Regions from separate parts of the Pseudonocardia yunnanensis genome, predicted to be linked through region 1. Evidence: riboswitches for the same ligand, from Rfam matches in the RefSeq annotation. Region 1 holds a riboswitch; each other region holds the start of a gene.
What was found. A riboswitch is a leader RNA that binds a small molecule or an ion and turns the genes downstream of it on or off. The one in region 1 is predicted to bind S-adenosylmethionine.
Positions count from the first base shown of each region.

Region 1 (5,127 bases):
GACTCGGCACGACAGGGCGCCGCAGCACAGGCCGATCCGGGGTCACCGAAGCACCAGCTGCCGGACGAAACCGAGCACGGCAGTCCGTGAGGCGCTCATGCGCGCGGGGTACCCCGTGCGCATGGCCAGCGAGGATCCAGGTCGCCGGAAGCGTTCCGACTACGAACGCGGGATGCCCGGGTACCACGACCCGACCTCCGGGTACGGCGGTGCCGCGCCCGCGCGCAGTGCACTGACACTGCGCGCGGTGCTCGCCACGTTCGGTGTTGCGTTCGCGGCGGGTGCAGCGTGGCTGGGCTTCGCCGCCGGGCTGCCGGTACTGGGCTGGGTGATGGTGGTGATCGCTGTGATCGCCCTCGTCGACCTGGGTGTGGTGCTGTACCGCAAGCGCCGGGGCGAGCCCGGCTAGCGACGCCGTCCGGCGAGCAGCGTCTCGTCGAGACGCTGCAGCAGGTCCTCGGGCGAGTCGAACACGTCCTTGGCGCCGGCCGCGCACAGCTCCTCCACGGAGAACCCGCCGCTGCGCACGGCGTAGCCCGGTGTGCCGAGCGCCGCCGCGGCACGGAAGTCCCACACCGAGTCGCCGACCAGCACGCCAGCGGTTCCGTGGACCGCTCGCAGAGCTGCCTCCAGCAGGTCGGGCGCCGGCTTGGTGCGTCGCACGTCGTCTGAGGTGGTCCAGGCGTCGGCGAGCTCCTTGCCGTTGAAGAGGCTGAGGTAGTGCTCGACGTGCTCCTGTTTGCCCGAGCTGGCCAGGGCGATCCGGAAGCCGCGTTCGCGCACCTCGCGGGGTGGTGGCCGGGCGGCCGGCGCCGCCGCAGGGAGTCAGGCGGTGGGGTGCGAGGTGAGGTAGCCGCCCATCCGCGTGAAGTACTCCGTGGCCGCGTGCTCCCGGCCGTCGTCGGTGCGGACGCGGCGGATCACGAGACCCGCGTTGCGGCCGCGGCGGGCGTCGGCCCCGGCCACGACCACCACGCCACCGGCGCCGTCACGGATGAAGATGCGTCCGGGCGTGCCGCCGTAGGGCGTGTCGGTGACGCCGGCGGCGAGCACCCGCAGCCTGGTCGAGCCGTGGAAGCAGTAGGCGTTGGGATAGGGGTCGACCTGCGCGCGCACCAGGTTGGCGATGTCCCGGGCAGGCCAGCTCCAGTCGATCCGGTTGTCCTCCTCGCTGCGCCGGTGGAAGTAGCTCGCCCGGCTGCGGTCCTGCGGCTCCCAGTCGGTGCGACCCGAGGCCAGGAGTTCGAGTGCGTCCACGGTGATCGGCCCGAACATGGCCAGAGTGCGGTCGAACAGCTCGACGATCGTGTCCTCGTCGCCGACCGGGGTGGCGCGCTGCAGCACGATGTCGCCCGCGTCGAAGTCGCCGTCCATCATGTGGGCGGTGACCCCGACCTCCGGCTCCCCGTTGATCACCGCCCAGTTGAGCGGCGCGAAGCCCGCGTAGGCGGGCAACAGGGCGTCGTGCACGTTGAGCGTGCCGAGCCGGGGGAGGGAGAAGACGGCGGGTGGCAGCCACGTGCGCCAGTTCGCCACGACCATCACGTCGGCGGCAGCGGCGCGTATCCGCTCCGCCACCTCAGCGTCGTCGGCCCGGGTGCGCACCAGCACGGGGACGCCGTGCTTGGCCGCGAGCTCGGCCACTGAGTCGTTGAAGATCGTCTCGTACGGGTTGTCGCTCTCCGGGTGTGTGATGACCACGGGGACCTCGTGCCCGGCCGCGAGTACCGCGTCCAACGTCCGATGGCCCCACGTCATGTAGCCGAACACGACGACGCGCATGCAGCACTCCTCCCCGCCCGATGTGTGATCGAAAAGGAGGATAGCTGCTTGTTAGGTTTGCCTGTCCAACATCAATCGGACCGGATGATCAATCCGAACTGCAGGCGGAGGCCCCTGTGCCGAGAGCCAGGTCGCCCACGATCCCGAGGGGATCGTGGTCGCGCGGGTCGGGGGTCGGCACCCACCGCCCGTCGACACGTCCGTAGGTCCAGCGCGGGCCCTGCGTGACGAGCTGTCGCAGCGCCTCCACGAGCCGGTCCACGTGTTCCTCCGTGGTGCCGATCCCGATGCTCGCGCGCAGCGCCTCGCCGTTCTCCCCACAAAGCCTGAGCAGCAGTGGATGGGCGCAGAAGCGGCCGTCCCGGACACCGATCCCGTGCTCGGCGGAGAGGTAGGCGGCCACCCGTCCCGACGGATGCTGCGCCGGGAGGGAGAAGCTCTGCACGGCGACGCGTTCGGTGCTGTCCGACCAGATCCGCAGCGTCCGCACGTCCGGCACGGTGGCGAGACCCGCCGCGAGCCGGTCCGAGAGCGCGCGCTCGTGCGCGAGCGCCGCGCCGTCGAGCACCGGGGCGAGCGTGCGGCAGGCCTGTGCGAGCGCCGCAGCGCCGAGCACGTTCGGCGTGCCGCCCTCGTGGCGGTGCGGGGCGGCGGCCCAGATCGTGTGGTCCACCTCGACCTCCCGCACCGCGCCACCACCCGCGAGATAAGGCGTGCCCACGTCGAGCCAGTCACGCCGGCCGACGATCACGCCCGCGCCGTAGGGGGCGTAGAGCTTGTGGCCGGACAGGGCCACGTAGTCGATGTCGGTGGCCGCGATGTCGATGCTGCGGTGCGGCGCGAGCTGGGCGGCGTCCACCACCACCCGGGCGCCCCACCGGTGGGCGATCTCGACGATCCGGCCCAGAGGCAAGACCTCACCGGTGACGTTGGATGCGCCCGTCACCGCCAGCAGGGCCACGGAAGTCGATGCAAGGGCGGCCTCGAGGCCGGCGAGGGTCTCCTCCACGGTGTCGGCGGCCCCCAGCACCTGGTGGGCGCCGGTCTGCCACGGCAGCAGGTTCGCGTGGTGCTCCACGTCCAGGCACAGGACGGTGCCCGGCACGCACCCGGCGAGCAGGTTCAGCGAGTCGGTGGTGTTGCGGGTGAACACCACCACGTCGTCCTCGGGCCGGGCGCCGACGAACTCGCCGACCGTGGCGCGCGCGGCTTCCAGAAGGGCGGTGCTGACCTGGGAGGCGTAGCCCGCGCCGCGGTGGACCGACGCGTAGTAGGGCAGCAACTCGGCGACGTGGTCGGCCACGGAGCGCAGAGCCGGCGCGCTGGCGGCGAGATCGAGGTTGGCGTACGCCACGTTCCCACCCGTGACCAGTGGCACCCGGAGGTCGTGGCCCACCACCGGGGGAAGCTCGCGTGACGTGGCGGACGAGACATCGGATGGAGCAAGAACGAGCGACAACACGGTCTCCTCATGAGGGGACCCGGCAACGCAGGCGGGTCCGCGCTTGCCACCGGGCACCCCGCCCGGCGGCCTGGTCGTCACCCGGAGCACCCCACCGCGGAGGAGGGTTGCCGGCCAGCGAGCCGGGGCTTGGTGCTGGCACTCATGACCTGTCGCTGACGCTACGTCGGCGTTCGATCGATCGTCAAGCGGCCGTTGCCGCCACCACAGGGAGGGTGGCGGCAACGGGGACGCGGCCCGCTACACGTGCGTCGAGCGGGAGGAGCCGAAATCGGGACGATCGTCGGGATCGTTCGCGATGACCTTCGCCGCCTCCTCGCGAAGTGACTCCCACAACGCGTCGACGTGCGAGGACTCCGTGAGCAGCGATCCGATGGCGACCCGGATGACATAGCGGCCGCCGACCGTGGTGTGGGTGAGGAATGCGCTGCCCGAGGCGTTGACGCGCTCGAGCACGGTGCGGGTGGCGCGGTCGTCCGCCTCCGGCCCGTGGCTCGTGACGACGCGCAGGCACACCAGTGCCAGCGCCGGCTCGGCCGCGAGCTCGAACGCGGGATCCTCGCGCACCCGGCCGGCGAGCTTCTCGGCGAGTGCGATGTGCGAGCGGATGTGCGCCCGCAGCCCGGACAGCCCGTGGCCGTGCACGACCGCCCACAGCTTCAATGCACGGAAGCGGCGACCGAGCGGCACCTGCCAGTCGCGGTAGTCCACGACGAACCCGGACTCCGAGGCGGCGTTGCGCAGGAACTCGGGAGTGATCGAGAGCGCGGCCGGGAGTGCGGTGGCGTCCCGCACCCAGAACAGCGACGCGTCGAACGCCGTGAGCAGCCATTTGTGGGCGTTCGTGCAGAACGAGTCGACGAGTTCGACGCCGTCGAGCAGGTGGCGCAGTTCCGGACACAGCGCTGCCACGCCCGCCCACGCGGCGTCGACGTGCACCCAGACCCCGTGCTCGGCCGCCGCATGCGCGATCTCCCGCACCGGGTCGATCGCGCCCGTGCCCGTCGTGCCGATGGTGGCGCAGACCAGAACCGGCCGCAGCCCCGCCTCGGAGTCGGCCCGGAGCGCGGCGGCCAGGGCGTCTGGTGACATCGCGAGCGAGCCCGGCGACGGCTCGATGATCCGCAGCGCTTGTTTGCCCAGCCCGACGACCCGCACGGCCTTCGCGAGCGCGGAGTGCGTCTCGGCGGTGGTGTAGACGCGCTCCGTGCCGTCGACGCCGCGCTCCCGCCAGTCCGGGTTGCTGCGGTGCAGGGCCGCGAGCAGCGCCACCAGTGCCGCCGAGGACGCGGAGTCCTGGATCGACCCGCCCCCGCCGCCCGCGAACGTGAAGACAGGGTCCAGCCCGAGCGCTCCCGCCATGGCGTCGAGCAGCACCTGCTCCACCTCGGTGGCTGCGGGCGAGGTGGCCCAGAGCATCCCCTGCACGCCGAGGCCGGTGGAGAGCATGTCGCCGAGCAGCGAGTGCAGCGAGGCGTTGGCCGGGAAGTAGCCGAAGAAGCCGGGGTGCTGCCAGTGGGTGGTGGCCGGCACGACCACCCGGTCGATCTCGTCGAGCAGGCTGGAGAGCGGCTGCGGCTCCTCGGGCAGGCCGGCGGACAGCAGCGTGGGCGTCAGCTGCTCGCGCACCCACCCCGGCTGGACGTCGGGCAACACGGGCCGGCCGGCGACGCCGGCACGGTAGTCCGCGATCCAGTCGACGACGGCGTGACCGAGCCTGCGGAACTCCTCAGGGTCGACGTCGGGCATCAGAACCTCTCGCTCATCCAGTTGGTGACCAGGTTGAGCACCTCGGGGTCGATCGTCGTATCGATCGTCGGGTACTCGGTGATGGCGCCCGTGGTGGCGGGCTGCATCAGATGGTTGAGCTCGGCGAAGGTGCG
Region 1 is NZ_BAAAUS010000068.1:27,903-33,029, reverse strand. Features, by position in the region: gene ABD743_RS43845 (ATP-binding protein) at 1-90, shown strand, start outside; gene ABD743_RS43840 (DUF6343 family protein) at 122-409, shown strand; gene ABD743_RS43835 (HAD family hydrolase) at 406-783, opposite strand; gene ABD743_RS43830 (methionyl-tRNA formyltransferase) at 826-1,782, opposite strand; gene ABD743_RS43825 (aminotransferase class V-fold PLP-dependent enzyme) at 1,871-3,244, opposite strand; SAM riboswitch class IV at 3,279-3,394, opposite strand; gene ABD743_RS43820 (aminotransferase class V-fold PLP-dependent enzyme) at 3,485-4,993, opposite strand; gene ABD743_RS43815 (alpha/beta hydrolase family protein) at 4,993-5,127, opposite strand, start outside.

Region 2 (5,127 bases), on a different contig from region 1:
GGCGAGCCCGAGATGCGTGGTGACCGCGGCGAGCGAAGCCAGCACCGGCAGGGTGTCGGGGCGGCCGACGATGTCTTGGTCGAAGACCTGCCCCGCCCGCTCACGCAGGGCGAGGCCCTCGGCGAGGAAGAAGAAGTCGAACTTGCCCCGTTCGGCGGTGCGCGCGGTGTGCTCGAAGGTCGAGAAGTCGATCTGGCTCCCGGCCTCTGGGTGCCACCACGCGGTGTGGTGGTTCACGCCGCCCAGGTAGGCGCCGAGGATGATCTGCTTACGCGGTGCGCTCATCGTGATCGTCCTTTCAGGCCGGTTGCGCCGACGGCGTAGCGGTTGGGAACGGAGGTCGGCAGACTGAGCAGTCCGCGCAGCGTCGTGGCTTCGTACACCGTGCGGAACAGGCCTCGGCGCTGCAGTTCGGGGACGACGTCGGCGACGATCCGGTCGAGGTCCTCGGGCAGCACCGCGGGCCGCAGCCGTACTCCGCGGTACCCGATGGCCTGCCATGCGGCGACGAGGTCGGCGAGCTCCGCGGCGGAACCGGTGAACACCGTCGTGTCGGACGTGTACGGCTCGCCGGCGACGTCGTCGAGTCGGCGCAGGCGTGCCGCGCCGGGCTCGGTTGCGGTGTCGAGCACGACCACGAGGTCCGCGTAGACATGCAGGGGCTCACCGGTGCGCCCGACGTCGGCGGCGGCCTGCTCCACGTCGGCGAGCAGGGCGGCCGCGTCTCGCTGCTCTGTGGGGGTGACGAAGACGAGGTCGGCGCCCCGGGCGGCGAGCTCGTACGGCTCCCGCCGGTGTGCGAGCGCGACCACCACCGGCTGGCCCTGCGGGGGCCGCGGGGTGATCGACGGTCCCCGGACGCTGAAGAACCGGCCCTCGAAGTCGACGTGGTGGACCTTCGTGCGGTCGATGAACCGGCGCGTGGCGACGTCGCGGATCTCGGCGTCGTCCTCCCAGCTGTCCCACAGCTGCCGGACCACCCGGACGACGTCGGCCGCCTCGTCGAAGAGCGCGACGAGCGCTTCGGGGAGCCGCGGTGCGGTGAGCTCCTCGGCCGAGGGGCGGGTGATCTCCCGCCTTCCGATGTGCGCGGCGTCCTCGGCCCGGCCCGAGACCTTCACCTGCCAGCCCGCGCGGCCGTGCGAGTTGTGGTCGAGCGTGGCCACTGCCTTGGAGACGTGGAACGGCTCGGTATGGGTGGTGGTGACGGTCGGGACGAGCCCGACCCGGCTGGTCAGCGGTGCGAGGAAGGATGCGATGAGCAGCGCGTCGAGCCGGCCGCGGACCTCGTCGACGCGGTCGTCCGGTTGAAAGGGGCTGTGCGACTGCAGCCCGAGACTGTCTTCAATCGTCACGAGGTCCAGCAGCCCGGCTTCGGCGGTGCGGGCCAGATCGGTCCAGTACCGGGGGGTCAGCAGTTCGCGGGGGTGGGTGCCGGGCTCGCGCCAGGCGGCCGGGTGCCAGCCCGCGCCGTCGAGCGCGACGGCCAGGTGCAGGGGTTCGGATGCCACGGGTGCCTCCGGAGGGATCAGATGCCGACGGAAACTGAACCGCGACGTCGACGACGCGCGGTTGGGGCGGGCGGGCTACTGATCAGCGAGGACAGATCGCCGTGCTCGTGCGGCACAGATCGACGTGGTGCCGCCGGACGAGCGGGACGCGACGACGGCGCTCGGGCGCTGCGTCCACGTGATCCCCTCCCGGCCGCCGGGCGTGGGCCCGGATCGGCATCGTGATCGACGCTAGAGAGCCCGGCCCCCGCAATCAACGGGTCGTGCCCCACACCGCCGGCGACGACGCCGACGTTCTGGTGTACGAGCTGCGGGCGTGGCGGGAACCGTCCGTTCGGGCTGGGCGAGAGCCGATCGAACGCCGTTTCCGTTCGGTGCTCGAGGCGTCGTCCGCCGTAGCAGCGACCATAGATACTCGATACCGAAGGATCAACAGCCCGTCGGATCCGGCCATGGGCCGCGGGTCGTCACGCGTCCGATAGACCGTGTGTTCGTCACATCCTTGACAGATCCATCGGGTGGTCGCCTACATTCGATGCCGTCCATCCAGAGCGGCCGAGAGATCTGGCTCGTCGAAGCCGCAGCAACCATGTGCCTCATGGCGCCGGGTGCTAACGCCAGGATCGATGGGAGACATCGTGCGTCGATCGGACGCCCGGCCGGCGGCCACGCGGTCGTCGACGTGGTTGACGTCCATCTGGTCGAAGCGTCGGCACGTCGATCTGTGCCGCACGCAGGCCGCTCTTTGTCGCTGACCCATCCCGGCCTTCGAGCCACCCCGCTTCCCGTGCGCTGACGCGTACGGCTGGGCTCTGACGCGCCTCGGTCAGGTCTCTGCAGGACGGTGATTCCGGCGGTTCCGGAGCCGTCTTTGTCCACAGTGGATTGTTCCCCCGCGTCGGGGGTTCCTGCTGTCCGTGTCGTGGAAGGACAGTCATGCCAACGTTCCCGCACATCCCGGCGGCGCGCCGTCTGTCGAGGTCCGTGCGCGCCGGAGTCGTCGACGTCGTGGTCATCGGCGGCGGCGTGGTCGGTGCGGCGGCTGCATGGCAGCTCGCCGGTCGGGGCCGCGAGGTGGTGCAGCTCGAGCAGTTCGAGACCGGGCGTGCGCGCGGTTTCCCGTACGGATCGGCGGAGCTCTACCGGCAGTCCTACCCTGCGGCGCCGTACGTGCGCCTTGCCATGGACGCTCTGCCGCTGTGGCGCGAGGTGGAGGCCCAGACGGGCGCAGCTCTGTTGCAGATCACCGGGGGCGTCGACCATGGTGACCCGCGCCGAACGAGGGCGCTCGCCGGATCCCTCGGCGAGCATGGCATCGCCCATGAGTGGCTCGATGCCGACGAGGCGTCGCACCGGTGGCCGGGGATGGTGTTCGGCGGCCCCGTGCTGCACCAGCCGGACCGGTCCGGCCGTCTGCACGCCGATCACGCCGTCGCCGCTCTGACCGCGGCTGCCGTGGCGCACGGGGCCGTAGTCCACCGTTCCACGCCGGCGACGGCGATCGCCGTGCGCGGAGACGATCTCGTCGAGGTCGAGACACCACGAGGCCCGATCCGCGCCGGCCGGGCGGTGGTGGCGGTGGGAGCGCGCACGGCGGATCTGCTCGATGGGCTCGTCGAGCTGCCCAGGCTGCGGGTGACGCAGGAGCAACCCGCGACGTTTCCGCTGCACGGCGGGGTCGCCCCGTTCTCCCCTCACCACGTCGCATGGCCGACGTTCGTCCACCACACCGGTCCGGAGGACGGCTGGCCCAGCAGCGTCCACGGCACGTCCACTGCGGACGGACGCGTGAAGCTCGGGTTCCACGGCGTGGGGACGCAGACCCACCCGGACCGGCACGCGTTCGCGCCGGAGCCGGCACAGCTGCGCAGGCTGCAGGAGTACGTGGCCGCCTTCCTGCCAGGGCTCGACCACAGACTTCCCAAACCGATCGGTTGTACCCGCACGTCGACGTCCGACGGAAGGTTTCTGCTGGATACGGCCGGTCCTCTGGTCGTGGGAGCGGGGTTCTCGGGTTACGGGCTCGCGTTCGCCCCGGCGCTGGGGCGGGTGCTCGCGGACCTCGCGACCGGTGTGATCGACCGCGTGCCCGCGGCGGCGGGGCGATGAGCGAGCTTGCGAGCGAATCAGTGTTACAGCGTCCCCGCGAAGCGCTGACCGAGTGCAGCGAGGGATTGCGATGAGTTCTCCTGCGCTGGAGGTTCGCCAGGTCGCCTACACCGACCCGCTGGTGGTGCCGATGCTCACCGAGCTGGACCACGAGTACACGACGCGCTACGGACACTCGCTCGGCGACATCGGCGAAGAGATGCGTCGTCGACCGGAGGAGTTCGGCGCCCCGGACGGCGGGCTGATCCTCCTGCTCGCCGACGGCGACCCGGTGGCAGGCGGCGCCTTCCGCCGCTTCGACGACCACACGGCCGAGCTCAAGCGGATCTGGACGCACTCGGCGCACCGCCGCCGGGGTCTGGCCCGCCGGGTGCTCACCGAGCTCGAACGGGAGATCGCCGCCCGCGGGTACCGCCGGATCTACCTGACGACCGGACCGCGCCAGCCGGAGGCCAAGGGCCTCTACCTCGCCACCGGCTACAGACCGCTCTACGACCCGGAGTTGCCGGCCGAGCAGATCGGCAAGCACCCCTTCGAGAAGGAAGTGAGCTCTCGATGAGCGCAGCTCCCGATACCGCGGCAGTGACCGCGAACAGCCCACCGGCCGCCACCCAGGACGTCGACGAACGGCTCGTCGTCGTTCCGTCCCGGCACCCGTGGCGGTGGGCCGCAACCGTGATCGTCGCGGTGCTGCTCGCGATGGCGATCAACGCGCTCGTCACCAACCCGGCGTGGGACTGGCCCACCGTCGGGCAGTTCCTCTTCGCCCCGTCGATCCTGCGGGCGGTCGCGCTGACCCTGCAGCTGACGGTGCTCGGGATCGTGATCGGTTTCGTCCTCGGCACGGTGCTCGCGGTCATGCGGCTCTCGCCGAACCCCCTGCTGCGCTCCGTCAGCTGGACCTATATCTGGATCTTCCGGTCGGTGCCGCTGATCCTGCAGCTGCTGTTCTGGTACAACCTGGCGCTGCTCTACCGCGCGATCAGCTTCGGCATTCCGTTCGGTCCCGGCTTCTTCTCCGTCGGCACGATGGACCTCGTCAGCCCGGTGACGGCCGCGGTGCTGGGACTCGCACTGCACCAGGCCGCCTACGCCGCCGAGGTGGTGCGCTCGGGGTTTCTCTCGGTGGACCAGGGGCAGCTCGAGGCGGCCGCGGCGCTGGGTATCCCGAAGCTTCGCCAGTTCCGCCGGATCCAGCTCCCGCAGGCGATGCGCACGATCTTGCCGACCGCGGGCAACGAGCTGATCGGGCTGGTCAAGGGCACGTCGGTGGTCTACATCATGGCGCTGTCGGAACTCTTCTACCAGGTTCAGGTGATCTACACCCGCAACGGACGGGTCATCCCACTCCTGCTCGTGGCGGCCATCTGGTACCTGGTGCTCACCACGGTGATGTCGATCGGACAGTTCTACATCGAGCGTCACTACGCCCGTGGAGCGCTGCGGACCGTGCCGCCGACGCCCATCCAGCGGTTCCGGGCGTCGGTGCGCACCGGGTTCGCGCTCT
Region 2 is NZ_BAAAUS010000049.1:54,168-59,294, forward strand. Features, by position in the region: gene ABD743_RS37255 (NtaA/DmoA family FMN-dependent monooxygenase) at 1-285, opposite strand, end outside; gene ABD743_RS37260 (LLM class flavin-dependent oxidoreductase) at 282-1,511, opposite strand; gene ABD743_RS44640 (putative leader peptide) at 1,594-1,731, opposite strand; SAM riboswitch class I at 2,051-2,144, shown strand; gene ABD743_RS37265 (FAD-dependent oxidoreductase) at 2,448-3,620, shown strand; gene ABD743_RS37270 (GNAT family N-acetyltransferase) at 3,691-4,179, shown strand; gene ABD743_RS37275 (amino acid ABC transporter permease) at 4,176-5,127, shown strand, end outside.
Region 2: it holds a riboswitch for S-adenosylmethionine, as region 1 does, so the genes downstream of both, ABD743_RS37265 (FAD-dependent oxidoreductase) here and ABD743_RS43825 (aminotransferase class V-fold PLP-dependent enzyme) in region 1, are expected to answer to the same signal.

Region 3 (5,127 bases), on a different contig from region 1:
ACGCGCTGCGCCACCCCCGCGTCCATGCCGAGGGCGACCAGGCCTTCCGCGGCCTGCTCGTCGGAAATGGCGAGGCGAGCCTCGATCGCCTCCTCGCCCTTGCCGGGCGCCTGCCAGATCTGCGCGAGGTCGTGCCACACGTAGTCGGGGTCATAGATGCCGACGACGTCCGAGCACCAGCTGCGCAGCAGGTCGGGACGGCTCATCGCGACGTTGAGCACGTGGCCGCCGCCCCAGTCGTGACCGACCAGGTCGACCGGTTCCCCGATCCTCTCCAGCTCGGCCACCAGCCAGTCGCGGTACTCGTCGACGCTCGCCGTCCACCCGTCCGGCACCGGAGCGCCGAAGCCTGGCGGCGACAACCGCACCTGGTCTGTCCGACCGCGGGCGGCGAGCCGCTCGCTCAGCAGGTCCCAGATTGCCTCGGTCTCGGGGTTGCCATGCACCAGAACCACAGTCACGCACGTAGCCTAGGCGTCACTCTCGGTGCGGGGACCCGGGCCGATTTCCGCCTGGTCGTCGCCGGGCTGTAGCATGGATCGCTGAGCGCCCGGCGTGAACGCACGATCCCCGCCGCCGGTGCGGACCGGAACAAGGCGAAGAAGAACTCGAGGCATTCGCGTGGCCAACATCAAGTCCCAGATCAAGCGGGTCAAGACCAACGAGAAGCGCCGCCAGCGCAACAAGTCGGTCAAGTCCTCCGTGCGCACCGCGGTGCGGCGCTTCCGTGAGGCTGTGGAGGCCGGCGAGAACGAGAAGGCCACCGAGCTGCAGCGCGCGGCGGCCCGGGCCCTGGACAAGGCAGCCAGCAAGGGCGTCATCCACAAGAACCAGGCGGCCAACCGCAAGTCGGCGCTGTCGAAGCGCGTCGCCGCGCTCTGATCAGGCTCTCCCAACGGCGCTGCCCCCTCCGGGGCGGCGCCGTTGTGGCGTGTCCGGCGCGACTCGGACGCGCATCCCCGAGGGATGCGCTCAGCGGCTCTCGCGAGCCGCGCAGATCCGCAGCACTGCCCGTTCAAGGGCATAGCCGGCATCGGCAGCCGCGCCCTTGACGTCGGCGTTCACCTCGGCGGCGGCCTCGAAGGCCACTGCGAGCGCCTCCGGCTGCCACGCTCGAACCTGCGACTGGGCCTTGCGTATCTTCCACGGCGGCATTCCGAGCGTGCCCGCGAGCCGGTTCGGATCGCCGCGGCCTGCCGCGCCCACCTTGGCCAGCGTGCGCAGGCCGTCGGCCAGCGCGTCGGCCACCAGCACCGGCGCCACACCGAGCACCATCGCCCAACGCAGGGCCTCCAGCGCCCCGGCCCGGTCGCCCGCCATCACCTTGTCGGCCACCGTGAACCCCGACGCCTCGGCCCGCCCCCGGTGGTAGCGGCGCACCGCGTGCTCGTCCACCTTGCCGCCCGTGTCGGCCACGAGCTGGCCCACCGCGGCGGCGAGCTCCCGTAGGTCGGACCCCACCGCCTCGATGAGGACGCCCACGGCGTCGGGCGCGATCCGACCGCCGGCCCGCCGCGCCTCGGCCCGCACGAAGTCGGCCCGTTCCTCGAAGCGTGTGATCTTGTTGCACGTGGTGACGACGGCGCCGCCCTTGCGCAGCGCGTCGGCGAGCGGCTTGTTGCGCGCGCCCCCCGCATGGACCACGACCAGCACGATGCCCTCGGCCGGATCGGCGGACTGCTGGACGATCGCCGCCGCCAGATCCTTGCCCACCTCGTGGGCCGACTGCAGAACGATCACCCGGCCCTCGGCGAAGAGCGACGGGCTGAGATTGTCGGCCAGGTCGGCGGGTGTGAGATCGGCCGCCCGATACCGGCGCAGTTCGGCGCCGGGCTCGCCGATCCTGACCTCGGCCACCACCTGCTCGACGGCGCGCTCGACCAGCAGCTCCTCCTCGCCGAGGACGAGGTGCAGCGGCGCAGGTGCGGATGGCGCGGGCACGGCGTCCATGCTCGCGCACGGCACCGACAGCGCGTGAGCCGCCTCCCAGATCGTGGGCCACGGTTGGGATTCGAGTCGATCGTGTCGTAACGTGTCGGACATCCGGCGGTCCGAACCTCCGGGCACAACTTCAGATGGCTCATCCAGAGGGGCAGAGGGAACGGCCCGGCGAAGCCCCGGCAACCGGCGATGCGCGTTCACGCGTTCGATCACGGTGCCAATTCCGACCCGCACGATGCGGGAAAGATGAGGAGACTTCTCATGACCTTGACTGCCGACGCCTCGGCCACCACCTCGTACGACCTCGGGCCCGCTCGCGCCCTCTCCTGCCGCGAGTGCGGCCACCAGATCCCGCTCGCCGCGGAGTTCGCCTGCCCGCAGTGCTTCGGGCCGCTCGAGGTCGCCTACGACTTCGGCACCGTCACCCGCGAGTCCATCGAGGCCGGCCCGAAGTCGATCTGGCGCTACCGCCAGCTCCTTCCCGTGCCCTCCACCGTGCAGGAGCACCCCAACACCGAGCCCGGCCTCACCCGCCTGATCAAGGCTGACCGCCTGGGCGCCGCTCTGGGCCTGCGCAACCTGTGGGTCAAGGACGACACCGGCAACCCGACCCACTCCTTCAAGGACCGCGTGGTGGCCGTGGCGCTCGCCGCCGCACGCGAGCTGGGCTTCTCGGTGCTCGCGTGCCCGTCCACGGGCAACCTCGCCAACGCAGTGGCCGCCGCGGCGGCACGTGCCGGGTGGGACTCGGTCGTGCTCATCCCGTCGTCGCTGGAGCAGGCGAAGGTGCTCACCACCGCCGTGTACGACGGCACGCTGCTCGCGGTGGACGGCAACTACGACGACGTGAACCGGCTGGCCACCGAGCTCGCCGCCGAGCACGAGGACTGGGCGTTCGTCAACGTCAACGTGCGGCCGTACTACGCCGAGGGCTCCAAGACCCTCGGCTACGAGGTGGCCGAGCAGCTCGGATGGCGCCTGCCGCAGCAGATCGTGGTGCCCGTGGCATCGGGGTCGCAGCTGACCAAGGTGGACAAGGGCTTCACCGAGCTCGGAAAGCTGGGCCTTGTGGACGCCACGCCCTACCGCGTGTTCGGTGCGCAGGCCACGGGCTGCTCGCCGGTGGCCAAGGCGTTCGAGGACGGCCACGACGTGGTGCAGCCCGTACGCCCCGACACGATCGCCCGCTCACTCGCGATCGGCAACCCCGCCGACGGCCCCTACGTCCTCGACGCGGTGCGCCGCACCGGTGGCGCGATCGCGCACGTCAGCGACGCCGAGGTGGTGGACGCCATCCGGTTGCTCGCACGCACCGAGGGTGTCTTCGCCGAGACCGCTGGTGGAGTCACCGTGGCCACCACGAAGAAGCTGGTGGAGTCGGGCGCGCTCGACCCCGACGCCGAGACGGTACTGCTGATCACCGGCGACGGTCTCAAGACCCTCGACGCGGTGGCCGGCCAGATCGGCCCGTCGGCCACGGTGCCATCGACCAGCAAGGCCGTGCGCGAGGCCCTCGCCGAGCGCGGTCTCTGAGTCCACCGGCCGGGCCTTGGCCCCGGCCTGGTGGGACGCAGCCCCGGGGGGGGACGCATGACCCGGGGCCTGCACCCAGACAGCGCTGCGGGCCGGGAACACGGCGGAGGGATGCACGTCATGACGGGCTGCGGCGTCGAGTCGGCAACGGGCTGCTCCTGCTGAGGACCTGCAGGGGTGAGCGCACCGAGCCGCCTGCAGCCAGGCGAAGTGGAGCAGCGTCGGCCTCGGCGGGCCCGGAACGGAGAACGGTGGCTCGTCGGGCAGCAGGGTGGAGTTGGGCGTAACGCCTGGCTCAGGTGCAGGGTCGCCCACGCGAGCAGCACCGCGACCACACCGTACGCCCGCACGAAGTTCTGGACGTCGTCGTCGGCCACCGCTGGTCACCTTGCCGTGCCCGGCGCACCCGCGACACCCGGATCTCACGGCGACAGCCCCGCAGGCTGCACGGCCACCGGTTGTTCAGTGGCTTCGGTTCGGCCTCGGCCACGGACGTGGTGTGCTCGTTCACGTGCTGTTCCCGTCCAGTTCCGGCGCAGCGAATTCCATGGAGATCACGACTCTGGCCAAGAACAGCAGCGATCCACTCACGAGTGCCCGCATTCCGCTGCGCCAGGTCACCTCGCGATCCCGTTGCACGCGGCGGATCCGCAGTTCGAAATAACGGCGGACGGACTGTTCCAACTGAGCGGCCGCCTTTCATCTTCCCCGCTGAAGATCCGTCCGGCTTCGACCGACTCTTGCCGATCACAGCGCCGGTCACCACCGCGGTTCAGGCCAGAGACGCTGCCACAGAAGCACGCGTTCGGCGCGTAGCCAATGGACGACGAAGGATCCGGCCGGTCGGCCGGCTCCGCAGACGGACGGCACGACGGCACGTCCCCAGGCGTCACAAAGCAGAGCAAATCGTCCGGTTCGGCCACGGCGGACGACCGGGACACCTTCCCGAGTGTGATCCAGAACATTCAATCGCAACATTCCCGCGTCGGTAGCGTGTGTTCGCCGCAACGATTTTCATCCGACCGATCGGATTCACCCGGATCACCGAAGCCGACCGGCACAGAGGTCGATTCCGGCGCCCGGCAGAGCGTCATCCCAGCAGCGCAACACCGACGACAGAAGGGTTCGCCGTGGCCGACGGGAGTGATAAATGTGCCTGCAGTTCCGGATCCGACAGCGGAACTCCGCGCTTTCCGGATAGACACTCGCGCTCCGCGCATCAGGCCCGTCGCGCCGCCGCCGCAAGTCTCATCGGCACGACGATCGATTTCTACGACTTCTTCATCTACGGGCTGGCCGCCAGCCTGGTCTTCGCCAGCAGGTTCTTTCCGTCCTTCTCGCCCGCCGCCAGGACACTGGCATCGCTGAGCACGTTTCTCGTGGGCTTTCTGGTGCGCCCGGTCGGAGCCGTCCTGTTCGGCCACTTCGGTGACCGCATCGGGCGCAAGCGCCTGCTTGTGGTCTCCTTGGTCACTGCGGGCGGCGCGACGTTCGTGACCGGCCTGCTGCCCACCTATTCCGGCATCGGCGCGGCGGCACCCGCGTTGCTCGTGCTCTGCCGAATCATCCAGGGCGTCGGCCTCGGCGGCGAGTGGGGCGGCGCGGTGCTCATGGCCGTCGAGCACGCACCGCCGAGCCGCCGGATCGTCTACG
Region 3 is NZ_BAAAUS010000039.1:123,600-128,726, reverse strand. Features, by position in the region: gene ABD743_RS32770 (alpha/beta fold hydrolase) at 1-461, opposite strand, end outside; gene rpsT (30S ribosomal protein S20) at 622-882, shown strand; gene holA (DNA polymerase III subunit delta) at 973-1,950, opposite strand; SAM riboswitch class I at 2,078-2,194, shown strand; gene thrC (threonine synthase) at 2,203-3,474, shown strand; gene ABD743_RS32750 (MFS transporter) at 4,605-5,127, shown strand, end outside.
Region 3: it holds a riboswitch for S-adenosylmethionine, as region 1 does, so the genes downstream of both, thrC (threonine synthase) here and ABD743_RS43825 (aminotransferase class V-fold PLP-dependent enzyme) in region 1, are expected to answer to the same signal.